4 regions of the Variovorax sp. genome follow, and region 2 is predicted to be linked to each of the others. Evidence: predicted binding sites of a transcription regulator. Region 2 holds the regulator's gene; each other region holds the start of a gene.

Region 1 (7,414 bases), 1.3 Mb from region 2:
GCAGGGCGGGGTAATCGACACTGCCGTCGTCGTGCATCGGCGTGACGAGCGCGACGATGCTGCCTGTCAGTTGCTCCAAGGGGAATCTCTTTGTCGGTGGACGAAAGCGCCGATTCTACTTACTCCGGGGCCGGCGGAAACACGCCCCCCGACCCCCTCAGTTTCCCTTAAGGAGGCGGCGGGGCGGCTGGCCGGGGGCATTCCCGGCCTCGCGGACGGCGGCAATGCGCTGGACGAAGCGGGCCGGCTCGGGCTCGAAACCGTCTTCGTAGGCCACCACGCGCAGTCCGGTGCAGGCGGCGAGCAGCTCGCCGGGCTGCAGCAGGAAATCGGGCCGCGAGGGCTTGCCCACGGTCTCGTTGCCCGCGGCGAAGGTCTCGTAGAGCAGCACGCCGCCCGGCGCCACCGCGGCCGCGATGTCGGCCATGCGCGGCCGCCAGAGGTAGTGCGTGACGATCACGCCGCCGAAGGCCTGGCCGGCAAACGGCCACGGGCCCGATTCGATGTCGGCCTCGACCACGCTGCCGAAGGCGCCGGCCGCCGCCACGGCTTCGGGCGAACGGTCGACGCCCGTCACGGCGTGGCCGCGCCTGGCGAACCAGCACATGTGCCGCCCGGAGCCGCAGGCCACGTCGAGCACCGTGGCGCCGGGCGCGAGCAGGTGCGACCAGCGGACGATCCACTCGGAAGGCGCGCCCGTGCCGTGCGCCGTTGCTGCAACTTTCATGGCGGATCGGAGGAGAAGAGAAGAGAGGAAGCGTCAGAAGCAGGACCAGATCTGGTCCACCAGCGTCACGAGGAAGTCCGGATGCACGTACATCGCGAACACGCCGCCCAGCACTGCCAGCGCGGCCGCGAGCCAGCCGGCGTGGACAATGTGGTGGCGCATCCGTGGTGTCATGGCGCTCTTTATACGCAATCAGCCCGCCGCGCCCAATGGCCGGGGCGCCCGCGCGATGGCGTTTTCCTTCACCGGCAGGTTGATCAGCGCCGCGAACACGCCCAGCGCAATGGCGATGTACCAGACGACGTCGTAGCTGCCCGTGGTGTCGTACAGGTAGCCGCCCAGCCACACGCCCAGGAACGAGCCGACCTGGTGGCTCAGGAACACGAAGCCGCTGAGCATCGACAGATGCGCCACCCCGAAGATGCCCGCCACGATGGCGTTGGTCGCGGGCACGGTGGACAGCCACAGGAAGCCCATGGCCGCCGAGAACGCATACACGCTCATAGGCGAAATGGGCGCCAGCAGGAACAGCGCGATCGACACCGCCCGCGCGAAATAGATCGCCGCCAGGATCTTGCGCTTGGCCAGGGTCTGCCCCAGCAGCCCGACCGTGTAGGTGCCGAACACGTTGAACAGCCCGATCAGCGCCAGCGCATAGCCCGCCACGTCGGCCGGCAGGCTCTTGTCGCGCAGGTAGGTCGGCATGTGGATGCCGATGAACGCCAGCTGGAAGCCGCAGACGAAATACCCCGCCATCAGCAGCCCGAAACTGGGATAACGGAAAGCCTCGCCCACGGCCTGCAGCACCGACTGGTCGCGGTGGCCGGCCAGGGCTTCGGTCTTGGGCTCGCGCAGGCCGAATGCCAGCGGAATGATGACCAGAACCAGCACCGCCACCACGGCCAGAGCCGTCTGCCAGCCCAGGTGGCCGATCAGCCAGCCTTCCACCGGCGCCATCAGGAACTGCCCGAACGAGCCGGCCGCCGCCGCCACGCCCATGGCCCAGGACCGCCGCTCGGCCGGAATCTGCCGGCCGATCACGCCGTAGATCACGGCGTAGGTCGAGCCCGCCTGCGCGGCGCCGATCAGCACGCCGGCGCTCAGCGTGAACAGCAGCGGCGTCGGCGAATGCGCCATGCCGAACAGCCCCAGCGCATAGAACACCGAGCCGCCGATCAGCACCCTGAACGCGCCGAAGCGGTCGGCCAGCATGCCCGCGAACACGCCGAAGATGCCCCACGACAGGTTCTGCACCGCCAGCGCGAACGAAAAGGTGCCGCGGCTCCAGTCCTGCGCCTGCGTGATGGGCTGCAGCCAGAGGCCGAAGCCGTGGCGGATGCCCATGGAAAGCGTGACGATCATCGCCCCGCAGAAGAGGACTTGCTTGATCGAAAGAGTGCGGGCTGGCGTTTGCATGATGGCGTCGAATGTAGCGACCTGGCTGCTTTGGCAGGCGCCCCGATGGCCAAAGCCATTGATGATTTATCGGCGCCGTTTCGATGCGCGCTGGGCATCAAAGCGTCTCCTGTATGGGTATCCAGTTGTTTGGCGGCGACTGACTACAATCCGCCCCCATGGCGACTCCCCCCAAGACTCCCCCCAATTCTTCGTCCGCGTCTTCCGGCTACTCGGAAGGCTCCATCCGCGTGCTCAAGGGCCTGGAGCCCGTCAAGCAGCGCCCGGGCATGTACACCCGCACCGACAACCCGCTGCACATCATTCAGGAAGTGATCGACAACGCCGCCGACGAGGCGCTGGCGGGCCACGGCAAGAAGATCAAGGTCACGCTGCATGCCGACGGCTCGGTCAGCATCGAGGACGACGGCCGCGGCATTCCCTTCGGCCTGCACCCCGAAGAAAAAGCGCCCGTGGTCGAGCTGGTCTACACCCGGCTGCATGCCGGCGGCAAGTTCGACAAGGGCTCGGGCGGCGCCTACAGCTTCTCGGGCGGCCTGCACGGCGTGGGCGTGTCGGTGACCAACGCGCTGTCCAAGCGGCTCGAAGTGTCGACCCACCGCGAGGGCTCGGTCGCAAAGCTGGCCTTCAGCGGCGGCGACGTGATCGAACAGCTCGAGGTGCGCAAGCTCGAGGCCGGCGAACGCAAGCAGGGCACCACCGTGCGCGCCTGGCCAGACGCCAAGTACTTCGAGACCTCCGCGCTGCCCATGGGCGAACTCACGCACCTGCTGCGCAGCAAGGCCGTGCTGATGCCCGGCGTGAGCGTCACGCTCACGAACGAAAAGACCAAGGAAAGCCAGCAGTGGCTCTACAAGGGCGGCCTGAGCGACTACCTGATGCAGACGCTCAACGGCGACCCCGTCATTCCGCTGTTCGAAGGCGGCGGCCATGCCGACAAGAACGCCGACAACTTCGCCGAAGGCGAGGGCGCCGACTGGTGCGTGGCCTTCACCGAAGACGGCCAGCCGGTGCGCGAGAGCTACGTCAACCTGATTCCCACCAGCGCCGGCGGCACGCATGAAAGCGGCCTTCGCGACGGCCTGTTCACCGCTGTGAAGGGCTTCATCGAACTGCACTCGCTGCTGCCCAAGGGCGTGAAGCTGCTGCCAGAAGACGTGTTCGCGCGTGCCTCCTACGTGCTCAGCGCCAAGGTGCTCGACCCGCAGTTCCAGGGCCAGATCAAGGAACGCCTGAACTCGCGCGACGCCGTGCGCCTGGTGTCGAGCTTCGTGCGGCCCGCGCTCGAACTGTGGCTCAACCAGCACGTCGACTACGGCAAGAAGCTGGCCGAGCTCGCCATCAAGGCCGCGCAGACGCGCCAGCGCGCCGGCCAGAAGGTCGAGAAGCGCAAGGGCTCCGGCGTCGCCGTGCTGCCCGGCAAGCTCACCGACTGCGAGAGCAAGGACATCAGCCACAACGAAGTCTTCCTGGTCGAGGGCGACTCCGCCGGCGGCAGCGCCAAGATGGGCCGCGACAAGGAAAGCCAGGCCATCCTGCCGCTGCGCGGCAAGGTGCTCAACACCTGGGAAGTGGAGCGCGACCGCCTCTTCGCCAACACTGAAATCCACGACATCTCGGTGGCCGTGGGCGTCGACCCCCACGGCCCCAACGACACGCCCGACATGAGCGGCCTGCGCTACGGAAAGATCTGCATCCTGAGCGATGCCGACGTGGACGGCTCGCACATCCAGGTGCTGCTGCTCACGCTGTTCTTCCGCCATTTCCCCAAGCTCATCGAAGCCGGCCACGTGTATGTCGCAAAGCCGCCATTGTTCCGGGTGGATGCCCCCGCGCGCGGCAAGAAACCGGCCTCCAAGGTCTACGCGCTGGACGAGGGCGAACTGACCGCCACCCTCGACAAACTGCGTAAAGACGGCGTGCGCGAAGGCGCCTGGAGCATCAGCCGCTTCAAGGGACTGGGCGAAATGAGCGCGGAACAATTGTGGGAAACCACGCTCAATCCAGACACCCGCCGCCTTATGCAGGTCCAATTGGGCCGTTTCGACTTTACGTCCACCCAGGGCGAGATCACCAAGCTGATGGGCAAGGGCGAAGCGGCGGCGCGGCGCGAGCTCATGGAGTTGCGCGCCGACGACGTCGACATTGATGTCTGATCCCTCCACGTATGCCAGCTTTCAAGCGTTCGTTGCTCTTGGCCTTTCTGTTGCTCGTGCAGCAGGGGTTGGCGCACGCCGCTGATATCTACGGCTACATCGACAGCAAGGGCGTCGCGCATTTCGCCTCCGAGAAGATCGACGAGCGCTACCAGATCTTCTTTCGCGGCGGCCAGAGCTTCGATACCGCCAACGGCATCTCCCCGCTCGGGCGCGGCGCGCGCGGCATCGACGGCAAGGTGCCGCAGGCCTCGCAAACCCTGCTCGCCATGTTCGAGGCCTCGCCCGGCTACAAGACCGCCAAGGCCGCGCTGCGCGACGCATCGAGCAAGCACGCCATCGACTACGAACTGCTGCAGGCGCTGGTCGCCACCGAGTCGGGCTTCGATGCGCAGGCCGTGTCGCCCAAGGGCGCGATGGGCCTGATGCAGCTGATGCCCGCCACCGCGCAGCGCTATGGCGTGTCGGCGGACAAGCGCACCACCATCGAGAAGAAGCTGTTCGACCCGCGCATCAACATCGCCGCCGGTTCGCGCTACCTGCGCGACCTGATCGCCATGTTCCCGGGCCAGATCGAACTGGCCCTTGCCGCCTACAACGCGGGCGAGGGCGCCGTGCAGCGCGCTGGCAACAAGATCCCGAACTACAAGGAAACGCAGAACTACGTGCAGACCGTGCTGCAGCTCTATGCGTACCTGAAGCCCTCCGTCGCAACCGGTGGCGGCGTGCGCGGCGGCAAGACGCCGGGGCGCATCCGCATGGAGCTGACCGTGCCGCAGGGCGGTGCGATCAACCGGGGCAACATGCCGTCGGACACGCCGCGCAACATGCCGGCCATGCCCGACATTCCCGAGCCGCCAGCCACGCCGACCGGCGCGGCCGAGGCATCGCACGAGGCAATCAATCCGGGCTGAGCGCGCACGCACAGCCTGCAATCGTTTTTCTTTCTCTCTTCTTCATGGACTCCCAACCACCGCTCGATCTCCAGGGTCCCACCGACGGCGACACCACCCTCACCCTTGCCGACTACGCGCAGACCGCCTACCTCGAATACGCGCTCAGCGTGGTCAAGGGCCGCGCGCTGCCCGATGTGTCCGACGGCCAGAAGCCGGTGCAGCGGCGCATCCTGTATTCGATGTCGCGCATGGGCCTGGGCTTCGGCGGCACCAACGGCACCGTGGGCGCCAAGCCGGTCAAGAGCGCACGCGTGGTCGGCGACGTGCTCGGCCGTTTCCACCCGCACAGCGACCAGGCGGCCTACGACGCGCTGGTGCGCATGGCGCAAGATTTCTCGCAGCGCTATCCGCTGGTCGACGGACAGGGCAACTTCGGCAGCCGCGACGGCGACGGCGCGGCCGCCATGCGATACACCGAAGCGCGCCTGGCGCGCATCACCAGCCTGCTGCTCGACGAAATCGACGAGGGCACGGTCGACTTCATTCCCAACTACGACGGCAGCACTGAAGAACCTCGCCTGCTGCCTGCACGCCTGCCGTTCACGCTGCTCAATGGCGCCAGCGGCATCGCGGTGGGCCTGGCCACCGAGATCCCGAGCCACAACCTGCGCGAGACCGCCGACGCCTGCGTGGCGCTGATCAAGTCGAACGGCAAGCTCAGCGAGGAAGAACTCTTCGCCATCGTGCCCGGCCCCGACTACCCGGGCGGCGCGCAGATCATCAGCAACGCCAGCGACATCGCCGATGCCTACCGCACCGGCCGCGGCTCGCTCAAGGTGCGCGCGCGCTGGAAGATCGAAGAACTGGCGCGCGGCCAGTGGCAACTGGTGGTCAACGAGCTGCCGCCGGGCGTCAGCACGCAGAAGGTGCTCGAGGAAATCGAGGAAATCACCAACCCCAAGGTCAAGGCCGGCAAGAAGGCCCTTAGTGCCGACCAGACCCAGCTGAAGGCCGCGATGCTGTCGGTGCTCGACGTGGTGCGCGACGAGTCCAGCAAGGACGCCGCCGTGCGCCTGGTGTTCGAGCCCAAGACCTCGCGCATCAGCCAGGACGAGTTCATCACCACGCTGCTCGCGCAGACCTCGCTGGAGACCTCGTCGCCGATCAACCTCACGATGGTCGGCATCGACGGCAAGCCCACGCAGAAGTCGCTGCGCCAGATGCTCAACGAGTGGATCGCGTTCCGCGAGGTCACCGTCGAGAAGCGCTCGCGGCATCGCCTCAACAAGGTGCTGGACCGCATCCACATCCTCGAAGGCCGGCAGCTGGTGCTGCTGAACATCGACGAGGTGATCGCTATCATCCGGGCGGCGGAAGACCCGAAGGCGGCGCTCATCGCGCGCTTCAACCTCAGCGATCGCCAGGCCGAGGACATCCTTGAAATCCGGCTGCGCCAGCTTGCGCGGCTCGAAGCCATCAAGATCGAACAGGAACTGTCGGGCCTGCGCGACGAGCAGAAGAAGCTCGAAGACATCCTCGGCAGCCCCGCCGCGCTGCGCCGGCTGCTGGTGAAGGAAATCGAGGCCGACGCCAAGACCTTCGAAGACCCGCGCCGCACGCTCATCCAGGCCGAGAAGCGCGCCGTGGCCGAAGTGAAGGTGGTGGACGAGCCCGTCACCGTCATCGTGTCGCAGAAGGGCTGGGTCCGCGCGCAGAAGGGCTGGGCCAGCGAGAAGGCGGCCGCGAACGGCGGCAACGGAGCCTCGGCCCCCGAGTACAGCTTCAAGTCGGGCGACTCGCTCTACGGCGCCTTCGAATGCCGCAGCGTCGACACGCTGCTGGTGTTCGGCAGCGCCAAGGACAAGAGTGTGCGCGTGTACACCGTGCCCGTGGCTTCGCTGCCTGGCGCGCGCGGCGACGGCCAGCCCGTCACCACGCTCATCGAGCTGGACGCCGGCACGCACGTCACGCACTTCTTCGCCGGCCCGGTGGGCGCCAGCGTTCTGCTGGCCAATACCGGCGGCTACGGTTTCATCGCCACCGTCGAGAACATGATGTCGCGCCAGCGCGGCGGCAAGGCCTTCATCGACGTGGGCGAGGGTGAGCAGCTGTGCCGTCCGTCGCTGGTCGGCGGCGCGAGCGGCGCCGAGCCGATGCCGGCCGCCACGCACGTGGCCTGCGCCTCGACCGGCGGCCGCATCCTGACCTTCGACATCACC
Region 2 (7,414 bases):
CCACGTTGCTGTAGGAGGCCGCGAAGATGGCGTCGCGCGCCGCCACCACGAAATCGCAGGCCAGCGCCAGCGAGAAGCCGGCGCCGGCGGCAGCACCCTCGACCGCCGCGATGATCGGCTTGGGGAAGGTGCGGATCGAGTCGATCCAGTTGTGCAGCCCCTCGATGCTCTCGGCCTGCACCGAGCGGTCGAGCTGGCGGTTGGCCAGCAGCCGCTGCAGCGAGCCGCCGGCGCAGAACCATTCGCCTTCGCCCACGATGACGACGCTGCGGATCTCCGCGCTGCCCTCGGCGCCGTTGAGCGCCTCGATGCCGGCGGCGTAGATCTCGGGGCCCAGTGCATTGCGCTGGGTCGGGTTGGAGATGGTCAGCACCATGGTGCTGCCTTCGCTGGTGCTCTTGAGTTCGGCGGTCATGGTTTTCTTATTCTTCTTCGTGCAGCAGGCTCAGGCCCAGCGCGCCGCGGCGGCGCAGCCACGGGCTCGGGCGATAGCGAGGATCGCCATACACCGTCTGCAGGTTGAACAGCACCTCGAGCATGTTGGTCGGCCCGAAGAGGTTGCCCATGGCCAGCGGGCCTCGTGGATAGCCCAGGCCCAGCTGCACGGCGGTCTCCAGGTCGGCAGGCGTGCACACGCGCTGCTGGCACATGTCGGCGGCGATGTTGACGATGGTGCCGATCACGCGCTGCGTGACGAAGCCGCCGCTGTCGCGGATCACGCTCACCGCCTTGCCGTCGCGCGCGAACAGGGCATGCGCGGCATCGCGGATGTCGCGGCGCGTGGCCGGATTGGTGGCGAGCACGCGGCGCTTGGTGGCAGCGTCGTCGATCAGCATGTCGATGCCGATGGTGCGCGTGGCGTCCAGGCGCTCGACGGCGGCCACGGTGGTCACGTCGAAGCCCAGCGGTGCCACCAGGATCAGCGAATGCGGCGCGGGCGCGGCGCCGCTGTCGATCTGCGCGCCCAGCGTGTTCACCAGGCGCAGCAACTCCGCACGGCGTGCCGCACGCGGCGACACCCAGACCGAAGGCGTGCCGTCGACCACGGGCGCGGGGGCTTCGGGCGCCTGCTGCATCACGCCATCGGTGTAGCGGTAGAAGCCTTCGCCCGTCTTGCGGCCCAGCGCGCCGGCGGCCAGGCGCTGCGCGGTGATCACGCTCGGGCGGAAGCGGGGTTCCTCGAAATACTGGTGATAGATCGACTCCATCACCGGGTGCGACACGTCGAGCGCCGTCAGGTCCAGCAGCTCGAACGGGCCGAGGCGAAAGCCCGCCTGGTCCTTGAGGATGCGGTCGATGGTGGCGAAATCGGCCACGCCTTCGCTGACGATGCGCAGCGCCTCGGTGCCGTAGCCGCGGCCTGCGTGGTTGACGATGAAGCCGGGGGTGTCTTGCGCCTGCACCGCGCTGTGGCCCATCTGCCTGGCGTAGCCCGCCAGCTGCGCGCAGACCTCGGGGGCGGTCTTGAAGCCCGCGACCACCTCGACCACCTTCATGAGCGGCACGGGATTGAAGAAGTGGAAGCCCGCGACACGCTCGGGGTGCGCGAGCCCGGCCGCGATGGCCGTCACCGACAGCGACGAGGTGTTGGTGACCAGCGTGGCGCTCTCGGCCACCACGCCTTCGAGTTCGCGGAACAGTTTGCGCTTGACTTCCAGGTCTTCGACCACGGCCTCGACCACCAGGCCGCAGCCGGCGAGCGCCTGGATCGAATCGACCGCCTTGACGCGGGCGATGTATGCGTCGCGCGCGGCGGCGTCGATCTTGCCCTTTTCATGCAGCTTGTTCCATTGGGCTGCGAGGGCTTCGCGGCCGCGCGCCGCGGCGCCCGCGAAGCTGTCGAGCAGCAGCACTTCGCTGCCTGCCTGGGCGGCGATCTGCGCGATGCCGCGACCCATGGCGCCGGCGCCTATGACGCCGATTCGGGTGTAGTTCACTGTCATTTGCTGAAGATTTTCGCTGGTTGAGGGGTATCCGGCCTGCCGCGCAGGCGCCGACGCAAGCGCTGTCGTCACCTCCGATTTTGCAGTTGCGCGAGGGCGGGGCGTGACGGGTTTTACGCGGGGGCGCGATTTCAGGCCGGGCGGCGGCTGCGGTCGATGGCGATGCTCAGCGCGATGGCCACCAGCATGACGCCGAAGCCGACCCAGCTCATCCACGCCGCCGCGTCGTGCGCCAGCAGCCAGCCGCCGAGCGCCGCGCCCACGGCCTGGCCTGTGTAGATGCCGGAACTGTTGAGCGCCACCGAGCCTGGCGCGAGGGCCGGCGCCAGGCCTACCAGGCGGGCCTGCTGGGCCGAATTGGTGGCGAAGCAGCCCAACCCCCAGGGCACCAGCACCACGGCCAGCCAGGCGAGCGTGGAAGCCGTCGGCCACAAGAGCAGGCTCAGCGCGATCAGCACGGTAGTGACCAGCACCATGCGCCCGGCCCCGACGCGGTCGATGAAGCGGCTGACCACCATGTTGCCGATGAGCCCGCAGGCGCCGAACAGGGCCCACATCACGCTCAGCGTGGTCGCGTCCGCACCAAAGCTCTGCTTGAGGATGGGGCCGAAATAGCTGAACAGCACGAACTGCCCGGTGCCTTGCAGCGCCGTTACCGACACGATGCCCATCAGCACCGGACTGCGCAGCACGCGCGACCAGGCGGCGGCGGTGAGTGCCGCCGGGCGAATGCCGCTGGGCAAGGTGAGCCAGATCGACGCCGCGCTCACGACGCTGAGCAGGGCAATCGCCACGAAGGCCATGCGCCAGCCCAGATGCCCGCCGATCAGCGCGCCGATAGGCAGGCCCAGCACCGAGGCCATCGACCAGCCAAGAAAAACGAAGGTGACGGCGCGCCCGCGTTGCTCGGGCGGTACCAGCATGCCGGCGCAGGCCGCCGCCTGGGGCGTGAAGATGGCGGGGGCTATCACCGTGAGCATGCGCACCGGCAGCAGCGCGCCGAAGCTGGGCATGAGCGCCGCGAGAGCGTGGCCCGCCGCGTACCAGAGCAGGGTAAGGGCGAGCAGCAGGCGGCGGTCCCAGCCCGCGACGGCGGCGGCCAGCAGCGGCGCGCCGATGCACATCACCGCTGCCGCGGCAGTGATCAACTGGCCGGCGGTCGCGACCGAAACAGCCAGGGAGGCGCTGATTTCATTGAGCGTGCCGGGCACGACCATCACGCCCGTGCCGATCACGAAGTTGCCGGCCAGCAGCGCCCAGAGCGCACCCTTGGGCGCAGGCCGGCTCACCGGCGAACCTGCAGCGCGCCGGGATTCACGATGTTCGTGGGATTGCCGTTGATGTAGCTCACGACGTTGTCGAAAGCCTGGCCGAAGTAGCTCTCGTAGCTTTCCTGCTCGACGTAGCCGATGTGCGGGGTGCAGATGCAGTTCTCCAGCCGCAGCAGCGCATGGCCCTGCAGCGGCGGCTCACTCTCGAACACGTCGATGGCGGCCAGCCCGGGACGGCCACGGTTGAGCGCCGCGAGCAGCGCGTCGGCCTCGACCAGCTCGGCGCGCGAGGTGTTGACGAACAGCGCCGTCGGCTTCATGCGCGAGAGGTCTTCGAGCGTGATGAGGCCGTTGGTTTCCTCATTGAGCCGCAGGTGGACGGAGAGCACGTCGGCGGCTGCAAAGAACTCATGGCGGTTCTGCGCCACCTGGAAGCCGTCGGAACGGGCCTTGGCGCAGCTGGCTTCACGCCCCCAGATCACGACCTGCATTCCGAAGGCCTGCCCGTAGCGCGCGACCAACTGGCCGATGCGGCCGTAGCCCCAGATGCAGAGCGTCTTGCCCTTGAGCACCGAGCCCAGCCCGAAGTTGGGCGGCATCGAGGCCGACTTGAGCCCTGACTGCTGCCAAGCCCCGTGCTTGAGGTTGCTGATGTACTGCGGCAGCCGGCGCATGGCGGCCATGATGAGCGCCCATGTGAGCTCGGCAGGTGCCTGGGGAGAGCCGGAGCCTTCCGCCACGGCGATGCCGCGCTCGGTGCAGGCCGCCACGTCGATGTGGCCCGCGACGCGACCGGTCTGCGAGATGAGCTTGAGCTTGGGCAGCTTCTCGATGAGCTGCCGGGAGATCTGTGTTCGCTCGCGAATCAGCACGATCACGTCGGCGTCCTTGAGGCGAACCGAGAGTTGCCCGATGCCCTTGACCGTGTTGGTATAGACCTTGGCTGCGTACGCGTCCAGCTTGGCGGCGCAGCGCAATTTGCGCACGGCGTCCTGATAGTCGTCGAGGATCACAATATTCATGGCGTGCCATTGTGCCTCGCAGCATTGGGATGTCGCACCCCCGAACGTTTGGATACCCACTGCCGACGGGCTCTCCCAGGGGTGCCGGGCCTCAGTGCAGGCGTGTGGAGCGGTGCGCGGCGACCATCGTTTCGGCCGCTTCGAGAGCCGCCAGCCGGTCAAGCTCCGCGCACACGTCGTCCATTCGGCCGGAAATCAAGACACGGTTGCTGCTGCGCTGCTGGCCCTTTCCGTCTACCACGCGTACCACGCGCAGCGGGCGCACGGTCGGGGCTGCTTCAGCCACCGGGGGCGTCGAGCCGCACGTCGGACGCACCGCAACGTAGCGCAGGCCGGCGGAAGTCTCGCTGTGATCGAGCGAGGCGTGGCGATGAGGGCGGCGCGCCGGGATCAAACGGCTGGCGAGCGATTGCAGCGGCATCCAGAAATCAGCGATGGCGAGGAGGGCGATTCCCATGTGAACTCCAAAAAAGTATGAGGTTGAACACAGGCAGGATTTCTTGAAACGGCCGCGACAGGGTGATGGCGACTTCGCGCCATACGCCCGCCACCTGTTGCGGCCGGATGAGTGCTGCTGCCAGCAGGCCCGCAGGCCTACATCAGCATGGTGTTGCGGATGAGGCCCACCGCGAGGCCTTCGATCTCGAAGGGCTCGCCGGGCTGGACGATGATGGTCGGGTAGTCGGGGTTCTCTGCGTGCAGCTCGATGACCTGCTTGTTGCGCTTCAGGCGCTTGACGGTGACTTCGTCGCCCAGGCGCGCAACCACGATCTGGCCGTTGCGCGCTTCCTTGGTGGCCTGCACGGCGAGCAGGTCGCCGTCCATGATGCCGGCGTCTCGCATGGACATGCCGCGCACCTTGAGCAGGTAGTCAGGCTGGCGCTGGAACAGCGTGTTCTCGACGTAGTAGGTCTGGTCGACGTGCTCCTGCGCCAAGATGGGCGAGCCTGCAGCGACGCGGCCGATGAGCGGCAGCGCCAGTTGCGCCATGCCGGGCAGCGAGAGCGAGAACTGGCCGCCTTCGCGGTGGCGCGTTTCGTTCAGCGACCGCAGGGCGTCGCCCTTGAGGCGGATGCCGCGCGAGGTGCCGCTGACGAGTTCGATGACACCCTTGCGGGCCAAGGCCTGCAGGTGCTCTTCGGCCGCGTTGGCCGACTTGAACCCGAGTTCATTGGCGATTTCGGCGCGCGTGGGTGGCGCTCCGGTGCGGGCGATGGCGCTCTGGATCAAGTCCAGGATCTGCTGCTGGCGGGCTGTAAGCTTCACGGCGAACTGCATATGTGGTTCCTTGCGGCACTGGCTAGATATCCAGTACCTGTATTTTTAACCAGTTTTAAAAAGTTGACAAGCCATGCCTGATTTCCCTTCGCCTGAACTGCGCCGCGTGGTCGTGCTGGGCACCGGCGGCACCATCGCCGGCAAGGCTGCCAGCAGCGGCGACAACATCGGCTACACGGCCGGGCAGGTGGGCGTGGCCGACCTTCTGGGCGGCATCGAGGCCCCCCAGGGCGTGACGCTGGTGGCGGAGCAGGTCGCGCAACTGGACAGCAAGGACATGTCGTTCGAGACTTGGCAAAAGCTCGCGCAGCGTTGCGCACACTGGCTTGCGGAGCCCGACGTGGCAGGCGTGGTGATCACGCACGGCACCGACACGCTGGAGGAGACGGCCTTCTTCCTGCATTCGGTGCTGGCATCCGCGAAGCCCGTGGTGCTGACTTGCGCCATGCGGCCGGCGAGCGCGCTGTCGCCCGATGGTCCGCAGAACGTGCGTGACGCCATCGGCGTGGCTCTGGCAGCCGGTGCTAAGGGGGTGGCCGTGGTGTGCGCCGGGGCGATCCACAGTGGCGCCGATGTCCAGAAGGTGCATACCTACAGGCTCGATGCCTTCGCATCTGGCGACGCGGGCCCGGTGGGCTATGTGGAAGAGGGCGAGGTCCGCCGTGTGAGGGCGTGGCCCGAGGGCGAGGCGCTGCCGGCCTCGAAGATCTTCGAGGCGGCTCCCGTTCGGTGGCCTCGCGTGGAGATCGTCATGAGCCATGCCGGTGCGAGCGGTGCTGTCGTCGAGGCACTGCTGCAACCCGGCAACGCCGAACCGGTCCGTGGACTGGTGCTGGCCGCCACGGGCAACGGCACGCTGCATCACGCGCTCGAAGCGGCCGCGCTGAAGGCGCAAGAGGCGGGCGTGGCGGTGGTTCGTGCGACGCGCTGCATGAACGGGCGCATCCTGCCGAAAGCCGATGACCGGCTGCGGGACGCGGGCACGCTCACGCCGGTGAAGGCGCGTATCGCGCTGATGCTCGAGTTGCTCGGGTGAGGTGGTGGCCGCCCTGTCGGAGGGCGGCCGGCAATCAGCTGCTCAGCGCTGCGAGTGCGCGCTGGGTGATTTCATCGACCGTGCCCACGCCCTTGATGGCGCGGTACTTCGGCGCGGCGGCCGGATCGGTCTTGGCCCAGGCCGAGTAGTAGTCGACCAGCGGACGCGTCTGCTGGCTGTACACGTCGAGCCGCTTGCGCACGGTTTCTTCCTTGTCGTCCTCGCGCTGGATCAGGTCTTCGCCGGTGACGTCATCCTTGCCTTCCACCTTGGGCGGGTTGAACTTGACGTGATAGGTGCGCCCCGAAGCCGGGTGCGAGCGGCGGCCGCTCATGCGCTCGATGATGTCGCCGAAGGGCACGTCGATTTCGAGCACGTAGTCGAGCTTGACGCCCGCCGCCTTCATGGCGTCGGCTTGCGGAATGGTGCGGGGGAAGCCGTCGAACAGGAAGCCGCTGGCGCAATCGGCCTGGGCGATGCGTTCCTTCACGAGATTGATGATCAGGTCATCGCTGACCAGTGCGCCCGCATCCATGACGGCCTTGGCCTGCAGACCGAGCGGCGTGCCGGCCTTGACGGCGGCGCGCAGCATGTCGCCGGTCGAGATTTGGGGGATGCTGTACTTCTGGCAAATGAAGGCCGCTTGCGTGCCTTTGCCCGCCCCGGGCGCGCCCAGCAAAATTAGTCTCATGGTGTCCTCGGACGGTTCTTAGATTTTGTGTCGCGCCAGGCGTCGGCTTCAGGGGCTTTGGGCAGGGCGGAGTTGCTTCGAGGATAGCACGCGTGCTTCCCGGGATTTGCCGCTGCCCCGACAGGCACGTCGAGCCCCTCAGGCTGTCGGGCCGGCGGCGAAGACCGCGCGCA
Region 3 (7,414 bases), 2.8 Mb from region 2:
TGGGTGTCAGCGTGGCCGAGAGCCTCGACCCCTCGGGCGCGCACAAGGTCGGCCTCAAGTGGCCCAACGACGTGTGGGTCAACGACAGCAAGCTGGCCGGCATCCTGATCGAGACCGCGCTGCCGTCCAGCGGCCGGCCCGATGCGTCGCGCTACCTCGTGATCGGCATCGGCCTGAACATCGGCGCGCGCGATGCCGACGGCATGCGCACGCCGCCGGCCTGGCTGCGCCAGTGGCGCCCCGATGCCGGTGCACCCGAAGTGCTGGGCGAGCTGGCCCCACCGCTCGTGCAGGCCGTGCTGGATTTCGAGGCGCGCGGCTTCGCGCCCTTCGCCGAACGCTTCGCCGCGCGCGACGTGCTGCGCGGCCGTGAAGTGGCGCTCAGCGACGGCACCGCCGGCCTGTGCGAAGGCGTGGCCTGGGGCGGCGAGCTGCAGGTGCGCACCGACGCCGGGCTGCAGCTGATCTCGAGCGACGAAGTGAGCGTGCGCCCTCGCGGCATGGCGTTCTGACCGGCCGATCCGCATGAAGCTGCGTCTTCTGTTCGTCGTCCTGTTGCTGGCCAACGCCGGCTACTTCCTCTGGGCGCGCGGCGATCTCGCCGGCTTCGGCCTGGCGCCGGCGGGGCTCAACGAGCGCGAGCCGCAGCGTCTCGCGCGGCAGATCCGGCCCGAGTGGCTGCAGATCCGCAACGACGCCAAGCCTGCTGCGCCGGCTCCGACCCCGGCACCCGCAGCTGCCGCGCCCACGCCCTCCCCCTGACCAGGCTCAGACAGGCGCCTCGGCCTCGAAGCGCACCGTGAAGAGCGCCCCCGGCGGATGCTTGCCGGGATGCGCGTCCTCCAGCTTCACCTGCGCGCGGTGCTGGTTCGCGATCTCGCGCACGATCGGCAGCCCCAGCCCGGAGCCATCGGCCTCGTTGCCGAGCACCCGGTAGAAAGGCTCGAACACCAGCTCGCGGTCGGCCTCGGCGATGCCGGGGCCGTTGTCCTCCACCTGCAGCAGCAGCACATGGCCGAAGGGGTCCGCCAGCACGCGCACGGTGATCAGGCCCGGGCGCTCCGGCGTCGAGGGCGTGTAGTTCAGCGCGTTGTCGACGAGGTTGCGCACCAGCTCCTTCAGCAGCGTCTGGTTGCCGTCGAACATCACGCCGGGCGCACCCGCCTCGGCGCCGTCGTAGCCCAGGTCGATGCGCTTCTCGATGGCGCGCGGCACCGCCTCGCGCACCACCTCGATGGTGAGCCGCGCCAGGTCGCAGGGCTGGTGATGAACGTTGGCGCTGTTGCCTTCGGCGCGCGCCAGCGACAACAGCTGGTTCACTGTGTGCGTGGCGCGTTTGCTGGCGCGGCCGATCTGCTTGAGCGACTGCTTCAGCTCGTCGGCGTTGGCGCCTTCGCGCTGCGCCAGGTCTGCCTGCATGCGCAGGCCCGCCAGCGGTGTTTTCAGCTGGTGCGCCGCGTCGGCCAGGAAGCGCTTCTGCGTGCCGATCGAGTCGTTGAGCTTGTCCAGCAGCTCGTTCACCGAAGACACCAGCGGCACCACCTCGAGCGGCACCGACGATTCGTCCAGCGGGCTCAGGTCACCGGGGCGCCGTTCGCGGATGCGCGCCTCCACCACCGACAGCGGCTTGATGCCGCGCACCAGCGCCAGCCAGATCAGCAGCACCGCCAGCGGCAGGATCGCGAACTGCGGCAGCAGCACGCCCTTGATGATCTCGGCCGCCAGCACCGACTGCTTCTCGCGCGTCTCGGCCAGCTGCAGCAGCGAGGACGGCACGTCGTCGCTGCCGCTGGCCAGCCACATCGAGGCCACGCGAACCGGCTGGCCGTGCACGTCGCTGTTGTGCAGGAACACCTGGTTGGGCGGCAGCGGCTCGTCGAGGCCGGGCTGGGGAATGTCGCGCTCGCCGCTCAGCAGCGTGCCGTGGCCGTCGAGCAACTGGTAGTAGACGTGGCCGGCGTCGTCGGCCCGCAGGATCTCGCGCGCCGACTGCGAGAGCACGAACTGCGTGTGCCCTTCCTTCACCGTCACCAGCTCGGCCAGCGCCTTCACGTTGTGCTCGAGCGCGCGATCGAAGGGCGCGTTGGCAATGCCCTGCGCCACCAGCCAGGTGACGCCGATGCTCACCGGCACCAGCAGCAGCAGCGGCGTGAGCATCCAGTCGAGGATCTCGCCGAACAGGGAGCGCTGCGCGCGCTGGAACAATTTCAAGAGTGAAGTTCCTGATGAGGCCCGAGAAATTCCAGGAAAAGGTGATTTAGTGCCATTGCAGCAAGGCGTGTCGCGGAAATTTGCGCGGTTCACGGTTGTAGTCTCTGCACGCAGTTTCTGCAATTCGAAAAATCTCAGGGAGAGTCATGGAAAACAAGTCATTGGGCGGCTGCCCTCAGCCGCTCTGGATCGTCGCGACCGTGTTGGCCGCGGGGGTGGGAGTTACTGCGTGCGGTGGTGGGAGTAGTGGGGGCGGTGGCGGGATGCCGTTGTTGCCGGTGCTGCCGTCTTCCTCGCCGCCCCCCGCGCCATCACCGGCCCCGGCGCCCGCGCCTGCCCCCGGGCCGAATCGCGATCCAGTTCCGGGCAGCGAGCCGCTGCCATCGTTGAGCGCACCCCAGGCCGGGTCGATCGCCGCAGTGGGCAACGGCAGCGAAGGCCTCTATGAAGCGATGTTTGGCTACACCTACGTCGGCGCCGACGGCAAAATCGCCAGCAAGTTTGTGGTCGGCACACTCGACGGATCGATTCTGGTCACGGGCATCAATTGGGTCTTCGGTGCGGATACCAATTACTACTTCACTGACCGGTCCCCGGTGACGGGGTCGGGCACCTTCTCGCAAAAGGTGTCCATGGACGGTACCTATGCCTATGGCGGGCGCTCGCCTTCGGCGTTCGGCCCGTTCACCTACAACGTGGCCAATGCGCTCGCGGTCGGCCAGGACAGTGTGATTGGCAAGTGGGCCAACACCGACACCAGCTTCGGCATTGCCATTGCCATCGAGGTTGATGCGACGGGGGCCTACACAGGCACGATGAGCGGTGCACAGGTCGGTGTGTGCAAGATCTCGGGCACGCTGACGCTGGCGCAGCCCGCCACGGCCAAGAACGCCTACGGCTTTCGGGTGACAGCAGTCAATGCCGCAACCACGGCGCGCGACGCCTGCAAGTTCGACAGTGCCCTGGGCTTTCAAGGCCCGGCGGCCATCACCTTTGTGCCGGCCGGCAACTTCGCGAGCAACGGCTATTTCCGCAGCATCGCATTCCTCGTGCATTCCAGGGCAGGGGACGGTTCGTCGATCGCCGCCAGCCTGCGCAAGCAGCCGTAGGCCCGCTGCACGAGTGACGGGCCGGGGCTCAGTTCGGGATCTTCTCGAGGCAGTAACCCAGCCCGCGCACCGTGGCAATGCGCACCGGCCCCTTCTCGATCTTCTTGCGCAGCCGGTGGATGTACACCTCGATCGCGTTCAGGCTCACCTCCTCGCCCCATTCGCAGAGGCGGTCGACCAGCTGGTCCTTGCTCACCAGCCGGCCGGCGCGCTGCAGCAGCACTTCGAGCAGGCCGAGTTCGCGCGCCGACAGCTCGATCATCTTGCCGTCGATGGTCGCCACGCGGCCGGCCTGGTCGTACACCAGCGGGCCGTGGCGGATCGCGTTGCTGGTGGTGCCCATGCCGCGCCGCGTGAGGGCGCGCACGCGCGCCTCGAGTTCCTGCAGGCTAAAGGGCTTGGCCATGTAGTCGTCGGCGCCGTTGTCCAGGCCCTTGACGCGCTCTTCCACGCTGTCGGCGGCCGTGAGCACCAGCACCGGCAGTTGCGATCCGCGCGCGCGCAGGCGCTTGAGGATCTCGATGCCGTGCAGGCTGGGCAGCCCGAGGTCGAGGATCAGCAGGTCGAATTCGTCATGGGTCATGAGCGCGGTGTCGGCCTGCGAGCCGTTGGCCACGTGGTCGACCGCCGCGCCCGAGGTGCGCAGGCTGCGCAACAGGGCATCTGCCAGCACCTGGTCGTCTTCGGCAATCAGAATCCGCATATGCGCCACCTCCGGCCTGTTTGGGGTGTCGGGCGCCCCGCCGGCGCCGTTCACATTTGTCTCTGCCTCGAAGTCTAGCCCGCTGTATAGGCTTCCAGTCCGATGGTTACCACGGTGGCGATGTCATTGCCCACGCTGCTGCGGAACTCGCGTTCGGCCTGCGTCACCGCGCCGTGGAAGGCGTCGAGCCAGGCCAGCCCGTCGGCCGTGAACAGCACGCGCCGGGCCCGCGCGTCGAGCGGATCAGGGCCGCGCGTGACCAGGCCCCAGGCCTCGCACTGGTCGACCAGCGCGCCCATCGCCTGCTTGGTCATGCCGGCGCGCCCGGCCAGCTCGGTGAGGCGCGAGCCCTCGCGCGCCAGGTGCCGGGTGATGTGGATGTGCGCCGCGCTCACCTGCGCGCGCGCCGCGAGGTTCGACAACGCCAGCGGCACGTCGACGTCGTGCGCCATCAGTTCCAGCACGCGCTCGTCGAAGCGGCGCATGGCATGGCCCAGCAGGCGGCCCAGGTGGGTCTGCCGCCAGGCGTCGGGATCGGTCGGAAAAGCGGCTTCGGTCATGCGCCAAATGGTAAAGCAAACTGACCAAAAAACAGGTTTACGCAGCGGCATCAGCCCCTACACTACTGTTCAAGCATCCAGCCTGTGGTTAAAAGCAGATGGGTGAAACCAGACACAAACCGTTGATTTTCAAGGAGTTTCCACATGGACGCAGTCGTCAAGGGCGCAAGCATCTCGGTCGCCAACAGTGAAAAGGCCAAGGCCCTGCAAGCCGCGCTGGCCCAGATCGAAAAGCAGTTCGGCAAGGGCACGATCATGCGGCTCGGCGAAGGCGAGGCACTGGAAGACATCCAGGTGGTCTCCACCGGCTCGCTGGGCCTGGACATCGCGCTGGGCGTCGGCGGCCTGCCGCGCGGCCGCGTCATCGAAATCTACGGCCCTGAATCCTCGGGCAAGACCACGCTCACGCTGCAGGTCATCGCCGCCATGCAGAAGCAGGCCGGCACCTGCGCCTTCGTCGACGCCGAACACGCCCTCGACGTGCAATACGCCCAGAAGCTCGGCGTGAACCTGTCCGACCTGCTGATCAGCCAGCCCGACACCGGCGAGCAGGCCCTCGAAATCGTCGATTCGCTGGTGCGCTCGGGCGCCGTCGACCTGATCGTGGTCGACTCGGTCGCCGCGCTCACGCCCAAGGCCGAAATCGAAGGCGAAATGGGCGACTCGCTGCCCGGCCTGCAGGCCCGCCTGATGAGCCAGGCGCTGCGCAAGCTCACCGCCACCATCAAGAAGACCAACTGCATGGTCATCTTCATCAACCAGATCCGCATGAAGATCGGCGTGATGTTCGGTTCGCCCGAAACCACCACCGGCGGCAACGCGCTGAAGTTCTACGCCTCGGTGCGCCTGGACATCCGCCGCATCGGCACCATCAAGAAGGGCGACGAGGCCATCGGCAACGAAACCAAGGTGAAGGTGGTGAAGAACAAGGTCTCGCCCCCGTTCAAGACGGCGGAGTTCGACATCCTGTTCGGCGAAGGCATCAGCCGCGAGGGCGAGATCATCGACATGGGCGTGACCGCCAAGATCGTCGACAAGTCGGGTGCCTGGTACGCCTACAACGGCGAGAAGATCGGCCAGGGCCGCGACAACGCCCGCGAATTCCTGCGCGAGAACCCCGAGCTGTCGCGCGAGATCGAGAACAAGGTGCGCGAGTCGCTGGGCATTCCGCTGCTGGCAGCCGACGCCGGCTCCACGCCCGAGAAGCCGCAGAAGGCCGCCAAGGCCGAAAAGGCGGACAAGGGCGAGTAAGCCCCGGAACGCGGCCCCCCTGCCGGGGCCGCGCGAGCGATCCCGCATGGCATTCGACGCCCCGTCCCTCAAAGGCCGCGCACTGCGCCTGCTGAGCCAGCGCGAGCATTCGCGCTTGGAGCTGGAGCGCAAGCTGGCAAAGCATGAAGAAGAGCCCGGCACGCTGGCCAAGGCGCTCGACGAGCTGGCCGCCAAGGACTTCATCAGCGAGCCGCGCGTGGTGGCCTCGGTGCTCAACCAGCGCGCGGCCCGCTCGGGCGCGCTGCGGGTGAAGCAGGAACTGCAGGCCAAGGGCATCGCGCCCGAAGCCATCGCCGAAGCGGTGGCCAGCCTGCAGGAAACCGAAGTGGAGCGCGCCACCGCCCTCTGGCGCCGCCGCTTCGACGCCCCGCCCGCCGACGCGAAGGAACGGGCGAAGCAGATGCGATTCCTGATGGCGCGCGGTTTTTCGGGCGCCGTCGTGTCCAAGGTACTCAGGAGCGACTTCGATGAAATCGACGACGAATGAAGGCAGTGCTGCCGTCCAGTCCCGCGTCATCACGCAGCGCGTGGCCTGCGAATGGCGCCGCGCCTACGTGCTGGCGGCCGACCCTAAGCGCCTGCCCGACTGGGCCAGCGGCCTGGCCAGGAGCGCGCTGGTGCCGCACGGCGACCACTGGATCGTGCGCACGCCCGAGAGCGGCGACGCCCGCATGCGCTTCGCGCCGCGCAACGACTTCGGCGTGCTCGACCACTGGGTCGCGCCCGAAGGCGTGCCCGAGGTCTACCTGCCCTTTCGCGTCATCGGCGTCGGGCCCGACGCCTGCGAGCTGCAGTTCACGCTGCTGCGCCAGCCGCACATGGACGATGCGGCCTTCGAGCGCGATGCGCAGTGGATCGCGCGCGACCTGCAGTCGCTGCGCAGCCTGATCGAAGCCGACTGACCGGCCGGCTCAGCCGCGCAGCACCAGCGGCGTGAACTTGCGCCGCGCCTTCAGCTGGTCGGCGTCCCACTCGATGCCCAGCCCGGGCGTTTCCGGCGCCACCGCATGCCCGCCCTCGATGCGCAGGCGGCTTGTCGTCAGGTCGTCGAGCTGCGGGATGTATTCCACCCAGCGTGCATTCGGTACGGCGGCGCACAGGCTCACGTGCAGCTCCATCAGGAAGTGCGGGCACATCGCGATGTTGTGCGCCTCCGCGAGGTGCGCGATCTTCAGCCAGGGCGTGATGCCGCCCACCCGCGCCACGTCGGCCTGCACGATCGAGCAGGCGCCCTGCTGGATGTATTCGGCGAACTGCGAAGGGTGGTACATCGACTCGCCCACCGCGATCGGCACCGAGGTGCTGGCCAGCAGCTGCGCATGCGCGCGCACATGCTCGGCCGGCATCGGCTCCTCGAACCACGCAAGGTCGAGCGGCGCATATTGGCGTGCACGGCGGATGGCCTCGGCCACGGTGAAGCTCTGGTTGGCGTCCACCATCAGCTCGAAGTCCGCGCCGACCGCTTCGCGCACGGCCGACAGGCGCGCGATGTCCTGCGCCACATGCGGCTTGCCGACCTTGATCTTCGCGCCCAGAAAGCCATCGGCCTTGGCCGCGAG
Region 4 (7,414 bases), 2.1 Mb from region 2:
CTGGCACCGACAGCGATTGCGGCCCTTACCCTGGCCTGCGGCGCGGTGTCAGCCAAGACGCTGGTGTATTGCTCGGAAGGCAGCCCGGAGAATTTCTATCCGGGCATGAACACCACCGGCACCTCGTTCGACGTGACCACGCAGGTCTACAACACCATCGTCGAGTTCGAGCGCGGCGGCACCAAGGTCGTGCCGGGCCTGGCCGAGAAGTGGGACATTTCCGCCGACGGCACGGTCTACACCTTCCACCTGCGCAAGGGCGTGAAGTGGCACAGCACGAGCAAGAGCTTCAAGCCCACGCGCGACTTCAACGCCGACGACTTCATCTTCATGCTCGAGCGGCAGTGGAAGGAGAGCGATCCCTTCTTCAAGGTCACGAGCCAGAACCACTCGTACTTCAACGACATGGGCATGCCCAAGCTGCTGAAGACGGTCGACCGCATCGACGACTACACGGTGAAGATCGTGCTCAACCAGCCCGAGGCGCCGTTCCTCGCGAACCTGGCGATGCAGTACGCGGGCATCCAGTCGAAGGAATACGCCATTGCCATGCTGAAGGCCGGCACACCCGAGAAAGTCGACCAGGACCCGATCGGCACCGGCCCCTTCTACTTGGTGCAGTACCAGAAGGACGCGATCATCCGCTTCAAGGCCTTCCCGCAGTACTGGGGCGGCAAGGCAAAGATCGACGACCTCGTGTTTGCCATCACGCCCGATGCCTCGGTGCGCTGGGCCAAGCTGCAGAAGGGCGAGTGCCACGTCATGCCGTACCCGAACCCGGCCGACCTCGACGCGATCCGCAAGGACCCGAACGTGCAGGTGCTGGAGCAGCCCGGCCTGAACGTGGGCTACCTCTCGTACAACACGACGAAGAAGCCTTTCGACGACGTGCGCGTGCGCAAGGCCATCAACATGGCGATCAACAAGAAGGCCATCATCGACGGGGTGTACCTCACGACCGGCGTGGCCGCGAAGAACCCGATCCCGCCGACCATGTGGTCCTACAACGACGCGGTGAAGGACGACCCGTACGACCCCGAAGCAGCGAAGAAGCTGTTGGCGCAGGCTGGCTACCCGGACGGTTTCTCGACCGACCTTTGGGCCATGCCGGTGCAGCGCCCGTACAACCCGAACGCCAAGCGCATCGCCGAGCTGATGCAGGCCGACCTGGCCAAGATCAACGTCAAGGCCGAGATCAAGAGCTTCGAGTGGGGCGAGTACCGCAAGCGCCTGCAGGCCGGCGAGCACCAGATGGGCATGCTGGGCTGGACCGGCGACAACGGCGATCCAGACAACTTCCTCTACACGCTGCTGGGCTGCGCATCGGCCAAGTCGGCCAGCGGCAGCAACATCTCGAAGTTCTGCTACCAGCCTTACGAAGACCTCGTGGTGAAGGCCAAGAGCGCGACCAAGCAGGCCGACCGCGACGCGCTCTACAAGAAGGCCCAGGTCATCTTCAAGGAGCAGGCGCCGTGGTTCACCATCGCCCACGCGGTGCAGCTGAAGCCGGTGCGCAAGGAAGTGGTCGACTTCAAGCTGAGCCCCTTCGGCCGCCACACCTTCTATGGCGTAGACATCAAGTGATGGACGCGGCCGAATGAGCGGTGTTGCACCCGTCGCCATCGTTGCGGCGATGCACGAGGAGCTGAGTGCCCTGCTTGCGCAGATGCCCGACGAGCAGCGTGTGCGCGTGGCCGGACGCGACTTCTGGGTGGGCCATCTGCAGGGCCAGCCGGTAGTCGCGGTGCTGTCGCGCATCGGCAAGGTCGCGGCGGCGGTCACGGCCACGGTGCTGCTCGAGCGCTTCGGCGTGCGGGCCATCGTGTTCACCGGCGTGGCGGGTGGATTGGCGCCGGGCGTGAACGTGGGCGACGTGGTCGTGCCCACCGAACTGCTGCAGCACGACATGGACGCCTCGCCGCTCTTCCCGAAGCACGAGGTGCCGCTGATGGGCATGGCGCGCTTCGCGGCCGATGCCGCCATCGGCAACGCGCTGGCGGTCGTGGTGGCCGATGTGCTGCGTGACCCAGTAGCCTTGGTCGGCAAACAGGCGGTGGACGAATTCAGCCTTTGGCAGCCTCGTGTGCACCGTGGCCTGCTGGTGAGCGGCGACCGCTTCGTATCGACCACCGCGGAGAGCGCGGCCTTGCAGCGCGAGCTGCCCGATGCGCTCGCGGTCGAGATGGAAGGCGCGGCGATGGCGCAGGTGTGTCACGACTACGGCGTGCCGTATGCCGCGATGCGCACCATTTCGGACCGCGCCGACGATGCCGCGCATGGCGACTTCGCGCGCTTCGTGGTGGAGGTGGCGAGCCGCTACAGCCTCGCGCTGGTGGGCGCGTGGCTGGCCACGCTGCCCACGGAAGACGCGGCTACTTGAGCCAGCCGCGCCGGCGGAAGTACCACATCGGCACCAGCGCGCTGGCAGCCATCAGCACGATGGCATACGGATAGCCCATGGCCCAGTCGAGCTCCGGCATGAACTTGAAGTTCATGCCGTAGATGCTGGCGATCAGCGTGGGCGGCAGCAGCGCCACGCTGGCCACCGAGAAGATCTTGATGGTCTTGTTCTGGTTGATGTTGATGAAACCGACGGTCGCATCCATCAGGAAGTTGATCTTGTCGAACAGGAAGGCCGTGTGGTTGTCCAGCGACTCGATGTCGCGCAGGATCTGGCGCGCCTCTTCGAACTGCTCGGCGTTGAGCATCTTGCTGCGCATCATGAAGCTGACCGCGCGGCGCGTGTCCATCACGTTGCGGCGGATGCGGCCGTTCAAGTCTTCCTGCCGCGCGATGGCACCGAGCACCTCGCCGGCCAGCTCGTCGCTCACGTTGCCCGACAGCACCTTCTTGCCGGCCACTTCGAGTTCGTCGTAGATGTTCTCGAGCGTGTCGGCCGAATACTCGGCGTCGGCGTCGAACAGCTTGAGCATGACTTCCTTGGCGTCCTCGATAAGCCCCGGTGCGCGGCGCGCACGCATGCGCAGCAGGCGGAACACCGGCACGTCCTCGTCGTGGATCGAGAACAGCACGCCGCGGCTGCGCAGGTCGGTGTTGTGCTGGTTCAGGATGAAAGCGACGCGCACGGTGCGCGGGTTCTCGTCGTCGTCGATCAGGAAGTCGGAGCGTATGTGCAGCTCGCCGTTGTCTTCCTCGTAGAAGCGGGCGGATTCCTCGATGTCCTCGTCCATCGCGTCTTCGGGGATGGACAGGCCGTAGTACTGCTTGATCCAGCGCTTTTCTTCGAGCGTGGGCGATTCGAGGTCGACCCAGATCGGCTGGAACTTGGAAAGCTCTTCGAGCGCCTCGATCTCTTCCTGGACGAGGCGGCCGTTGGCGAGCGTAAAGATGTTGAGCATTGGCTCACTCCCGGGGGTGACTGGACGATGGGCGAGGGAGGGGCGCTTTCAATTCCCGGGCCCGACGTGCGTGAAGAAAACGCGTCAGTGAAAGGGAGTTGAAAGCTGCCGAGACGGGGCGGTTTCCATGGGAAGAGTCTCCGGTTGCAGCGAGGCGCGATTATGTCACCGGCCACATGGCAGCAAGGTGGCTGGACTGGACGGGCATACAGTAAAGTCGTGCCCATGCAGACCGCTGCGCTCCCCGTTCTTTCCACCGCCCCGAAGACCCAGGCCGAGCGCCTGGCCGCCGCGCTGGCCACGCTCAACGACGCGCAGCGCGCGGCGGTCGAGCACGGGGTGGGAGCGGCCATTGCCGAGCGCGACGAGCGGCCGCTGCTCGTCATTGCCGGTGCCGGGTCGGGCAAGACCAGCACGCTGGCGCATCGCGTGGCGCACCTGATAGCCGGCGGCGTCGATCCGCAGCGCCTGCTGCTGCTGACCTTCTCGCGCCGCGCCGCGCAGGAAATGGGCCGGCGCGCCGGCCAGGTGCTGACGAAGGTGCTGGGGCTGAAGTCGGAGGCACCGCCTTCGCTGCCGTGGGCGGGCACCTTCCATGGCATAGGCGCGCGGCTGCTGCGCGAGTACGCCGCGCAGATCGGGCTGGACGAGAACTTCACCATCCACGACCGTGGCGATGCCGAAGACCTGATGGGGCTGGCGCGCCACGAGTTGGGCCTGTCTTCCACCGTCAACCGCTTTCCGCGCAAGGGCACCTGCCTGTCCATCTACTCGCGCTGCGTGAACACGCGCGCGCCGCTGGCCGAGGTGCTGCGGGAGTCGTTCCCTTGGTGCGGCGAATGGGAAGCCGAGCTGAAGAAGCTGTTCGGCGCCTATGTCGAGGCCAAGCAGCAGCAGAACGTGCTCGACTACGACGACCTGCTGCTCTACTGGGCCGGCATGGTCGCCGAGCCCGCGCTGGCAGCGCACGTCGGCGCGCGCTTCGACCATGTGCTGGTCGACGAATACCAGGACACCAACCTGCTGCAGGCCTCGATCCTGCTGGCGCTCAAGCCCGACGGGCGCGGCGTGACGGTGGTGGGGGACGACGCGCAGTCGATCTACTCGTTCAGGGGCGCCACGGTGCGCAATATCCTCGACTTCCCGTCGCAGTTCACGCAGGACGCGCGCGTGGTCACGCTGGAGCGCAACTACCGCTCGACGCAGCCGATCCTCGACGCCTCGAACCGCGTCATCGCGCAAGCAGCCGAGCGGCACGCCAAGACGCTGTGGACCGACAAGCCATCGGCCGGCAAGCCGCTGCTGGTGCTCGTGCCCGACGAGGCGGAGCAGGCGCGCTGGGTGGCCGACAAGGTGCTGGCGCACCGCGAGGGCGGGCTGGCGCTGAAGTCGCAGGCGGTGCTGTTTCGCACCTCGTCGCACAGCGCGGCGCTCGAACTCGAGCTGGCGCGGCGCAACATCCCGTTCGTGAAGTTCGGCGGGCTCAAGTTTCTCGAGGCCTCGCATGTGAAGGACCTGCTCGCAGTGCTGCGTTTCGCGCAGAACCCGCGCGGCCGCATGGCGGGCTTTCGCGTGACGCAGCTGATCCCGGGCATCGGGCCCGTCACCGGCACGCGGCTGCTCGACGCGATGGACCAGGCCGCCGACCCCGTGGCCGCAGTGCGCGACTTCGTGCCGCCCTCCGCGGCGCGCGAGCAATGGGCCGATTTCGCCAAGGCCTACGAGGCGCTGCGCTCGCCTTCGCTGGCATGGCCGGCCGACGTGGAGGTGGCGATGGCCTGGTATCAGCCGCACCTGGAGCGGCTGTACGAAGACACCTCGGGCGTGCGGCGCGCCGACGTCGAGCAGCTTTCGCGGCTGGCCGCCGGCTACGGTTCGCGCGAACGCTTCCTGACCGAACTGACGCTCGATCCGCCCGAGGCCACCAGCGACCGCCCGGGGCCGCCGCTGCTCGACGAGGACTACCTGATCCTCTCGACCATCCATTCGGCCAAGGGGCAGGAGTGGAACTCGGTGCATGTGATCAATGTGGTCGACGGCTGCCTGCCGGCCGACGTGGCGCAGAGCGCGCACGAGCTGGAAGAAGAACGCCGCCTGCTCTACGTGGCGATGACCCGCGCACGCGACCACCTGCACCTGCTGGTGCCGCAGCGCTTCTACGTCACGCAGCAGTCGGCGCGCGGCGACCGGCATCTGTATGCCAACCGCACGCGCTTCATTGCCGATGCCGACCTCGCGGGCTTCGAGCAGCAGACCTGGCCGCCTCCGCCGGAGCGCCCGCCGGCCGTGCCGCCGCCCACCGCCGTGATCGACCTGCGCAACCGCATGCGCGCCGCCTGGCGCTGAGCCTGTTCGCCGGCCCTCTCGGCGGCAGGGTCTCGAGGGCTTTCCTGTTGAAACACTTTTGAACGAAACGCCGCGGCGCCTGTCCTGCGCGCGGGTGCTGCTATTGATTCGCTAGCGTGCCGCGGGAAACACGCGGTGCGGCCGCAGCTTGGGACAACTCTGGTATTGCAATACCGTGACAGCTTGGGCATAGTGAATCGACCCTTCCAGCTTTCTTCTTCTCTTACCCAGTCTCTTCTTCTCTTTCCCTTCCCCACACACCTGTTTCGCCGGCCAAGCTCCATTCCGGAGTGCGGTCATTTCCCCAACCGTCAATTCCAGGAGGTCATTCATGAATTTGACGATCAGCGGTCATCACCTCGACGTCACACCTGCCTTGCGCACCTACGTCACGAGCAAGCTGGACCGGATCACGCGACATTTCGACCAGGTAGTCGATGTCAAGGTGATCCTCACGGTGGAAAAGCAGAAGGAAAAGGAACGCCGCCAAAGGGCGGAGTGCAACATTCACGTCAAGGGCAATGACATGTTCGCGGAGTCGAGCCACGCTGATCTCTACGCTGCGGTCGATGAACTGGTCGACAAGCTCGACCGCCAGGTGGTCCGTCACAAGGACCGCCTGCAAGACCACCATCACGCGGCGCCCAAGCGCCTGATGTAGACCCGAGCCCTCCGGCTCCACCCACAAGCCGCCTTCGGGCGGCTTTTTGTTTTCCGACTATTGCGCTGGGGCATTGCCGTCGCTCAGAGGGCGGGCGAGGCCTCCGGGCAACATGTAGACAGAAAGTAAATAGGGGGACTGGGGGTTTTTACCAAGCGGGTGCATAATCGCCCCCGCTCTGCACCCACCATGAATCGCCTCGCGTCCATCCTGCCGCCCGCTCAAGTGCTTGTGAGCGTTGACGCTACTAGCAAGAAACGTGCTTTCGAAGAAGCAGGTCTGCTGTTCGAAAGCCTTCACGGCCTGGGACGCGCCCTGATCACCGACAGCCTGTTTGCGCGCGAGCGCCTCGGCTCCACCGGCCTGGGCCACGGCGTCGCCATTCCCCATGGCCGCATCAAGGGCCTCAAGGCGCCGATGGCCGCCGTGTTCCAGCTGGCCAACCCGATCGGCTTCGATGCCCCCGACGAACAGCCCGTCGCGCTCCTGATCTTCCTGCTGGTGCCCGAAGCGGCCACGCAGAAGCATCTCGAAATCCTCTCTGAAATCGCCGAGCTGCTGAGCGACTCCAGCCTGCGCGAGCAGATCAAGTCCAGCACCGACGCCGCCGCCCTGCACGGCCTCATTGCCGGCTGGCACTCCACTCAAATCGCCTGACCTGTGGCTCGCCCCCAGGCTTCGCGCACTTCGTGTCGCTTCGCCAACCCCCTACCGGGGGCAATACCAGCGGCCCGGCAAAGCCGGTTCCGCGGTATTCTGGCCTGCCCCAAATCTGGTGCGTGAGCGCCATCTCCTGAACGCATGAAGCCGACCGTCATCAGCGCCGATGCCATGTTCGAGGAGTTCCGCGGGTCGCTCCGCTGGGAATGGCTCGCCGGGCTCGGGGCGTCAGAGCGCCAGTTCGACCCCGAAGTCATCAGCCGTGCGCAGTCGGCGGCCGACCTGGTCGGCTACCTCAACTACATCCATCCGTACCGCGTGCAGATACTGGGTGCACGCGAAGTGGCCTACCTGACGCGCGGCAGCCAGGAAGACTGCGCCCGCCGCA

What was found. Region 2 encodes LexA, which represses DNA repair genes until DNA is damaged. Its sites were predicted from a motif close to ACTGTATNNNNATACAGT; they were not measured.
Region 1: the regulator LexA is predicted to act here: its motif matches at 2,252-2,269, upstream of ACQY8B_RS06200 (DNA topoisomerase IV subunit B).
Region 3: the regulator LexA is predicted to act here: its motif matches at 4,648-4,665, upstream of recA (recombinase RecA).
Region 4: the regulator LexA is predicted to act here: its motif matches at 3,555-3,572, upstream of ACQY8B_RS21830 (ATP-dependent helicase).

The regions. Positions count from the first base shown of each region.
Region 1 is NZ_OZ257247.1:1,245,254-1,252,667, forward strand. It holds gene dapA (4-hydroxy-tetrahydrodipicolinate synthase) at 1-37, opposite strand, end outside; gene ACQY8B_RS06185 (class I SAM-dependent methyltransferase) at 158-727, opposite strand; gene ACQY8B_RS06190 (hypothetical protein) at 761-889, opposite strand; gene ACQY8B_RS06195 (MFS transporter) at 920-2,143, opposite strand; gene ACQY8B_RS06200 (DNA topoisomerase IV subunit B) at 2,302-4,299, shown strand; gene ACQY8B_RS06205 (lytic transglycosylase domain-containing protein) at 4,311-5,213, shown strand; gene parC (DNA topoisomerase IV subunit A) at 5,258-7,414, shown strand, end outside.
Region 2 is NZ_OZ257247.1:2,540,812-2,548,225, reverse strand. It holds gene ACQY8B_RS12200 (oxepin-CoA hydrolase, alternative type) at 1-415, opposite strand, end outside; gene ACQY8B_RS12195 (3-hydroxyacyl-CoA dehydrogenase) at 423-1,943, opposite strand; gene ACQY8B_RS12190 (MFS transporter) at 2,075-3,232, opposite strand; gene ACQY8B_RS12185 (D-2-hydroxyacid dehydrogenase family protein) at 3,229-4,236, opposite strand; gene ACQY8B_RS12180 (hypothetical protein) at 4,328-4,693, opposite strand; gene lexA (transcriptional repressor LexA) at 4,831-5,514, opposite strand; gene ACQY8B_RS12170 (asparaginase) at 5,588-6,550, shown strand; gene adk (adenylate kinase) at 6,585-7,241, opposite strand; gene kdsB (3-deoxy-manno-octulosonate cytidylyltransferase) at 7,380-7,414, opposite strand, start outside.
Region 3 is NZ_OZ257247.1:5,322,597-5,330,010, forward strand. It holds gene ACQY8B_RS24950 (biotin--[acetyl-CoA-carboxylase] ligase) at 1-512, shown strand, start outside; gene ACQY8B_RS24955 (sporulation protein) at 526-762, shown strand; gene ACQY8B_RS24960 (sensor histidine kinase N-terminal domain-containing protein) at 769-2,211, opposite strand; gene ACQY8B_RS24965 (hypothetical protein) at 2,598-3,320, shown strand; gene ACQY8B_RS24970 (response regulator) at 3,349-4,023, opposite strand; gene ACQY8B_RS24975 (MarR family winged helix-turn-helix transcriptional regulator) at 4,098-4,583, opposite strand; gene recA (recombinase RecA) at 4,728-5,834, shown strand; gene recX (recombination regulator RecX) at 5,881-6,342, shown strand; gene ACQY8B_RS24990 (SRPBCC family protein) at 6,323-6,757, shown strand; gene ACQY8B_RS24995 (mandelate racemase/muconate lactonizing enzyme family protein) at 6,767-7,414, opposite strand, start outside.
Region 4 is NZ_OZ257247.1:4,664,916-4,672,329, reverse strand. It holds gene ACQY8B_RS21845 (ABC transporter substrate-binding protein) at 1-1,584, shown strand, start outside; gene ACQY8B_RS21840 (5'-methylthioadenosine/adenosylhomocysteine nucleosidase) at 1,598-2,380, shown strand; gene corA (magnesium/cobalt transporter CorA) at 2,373-3,359, opposite strand; gene ACQY8B_RS21830 (ATP-dependent helicase) at 3,585-5,705, shown strand; gene hpf (ribosome hibernation-promoting factor, HPF/YfiA family) at 6,037-6,366, shown strand; gene ACQY8B_RS21820 (PTS sugar transporter subunit IIA) at 6,556-7,023, shown strand; gene hprK (HPr(Ser) kinase/phosphatase) at 7,168-7,414, shown strand, end outside.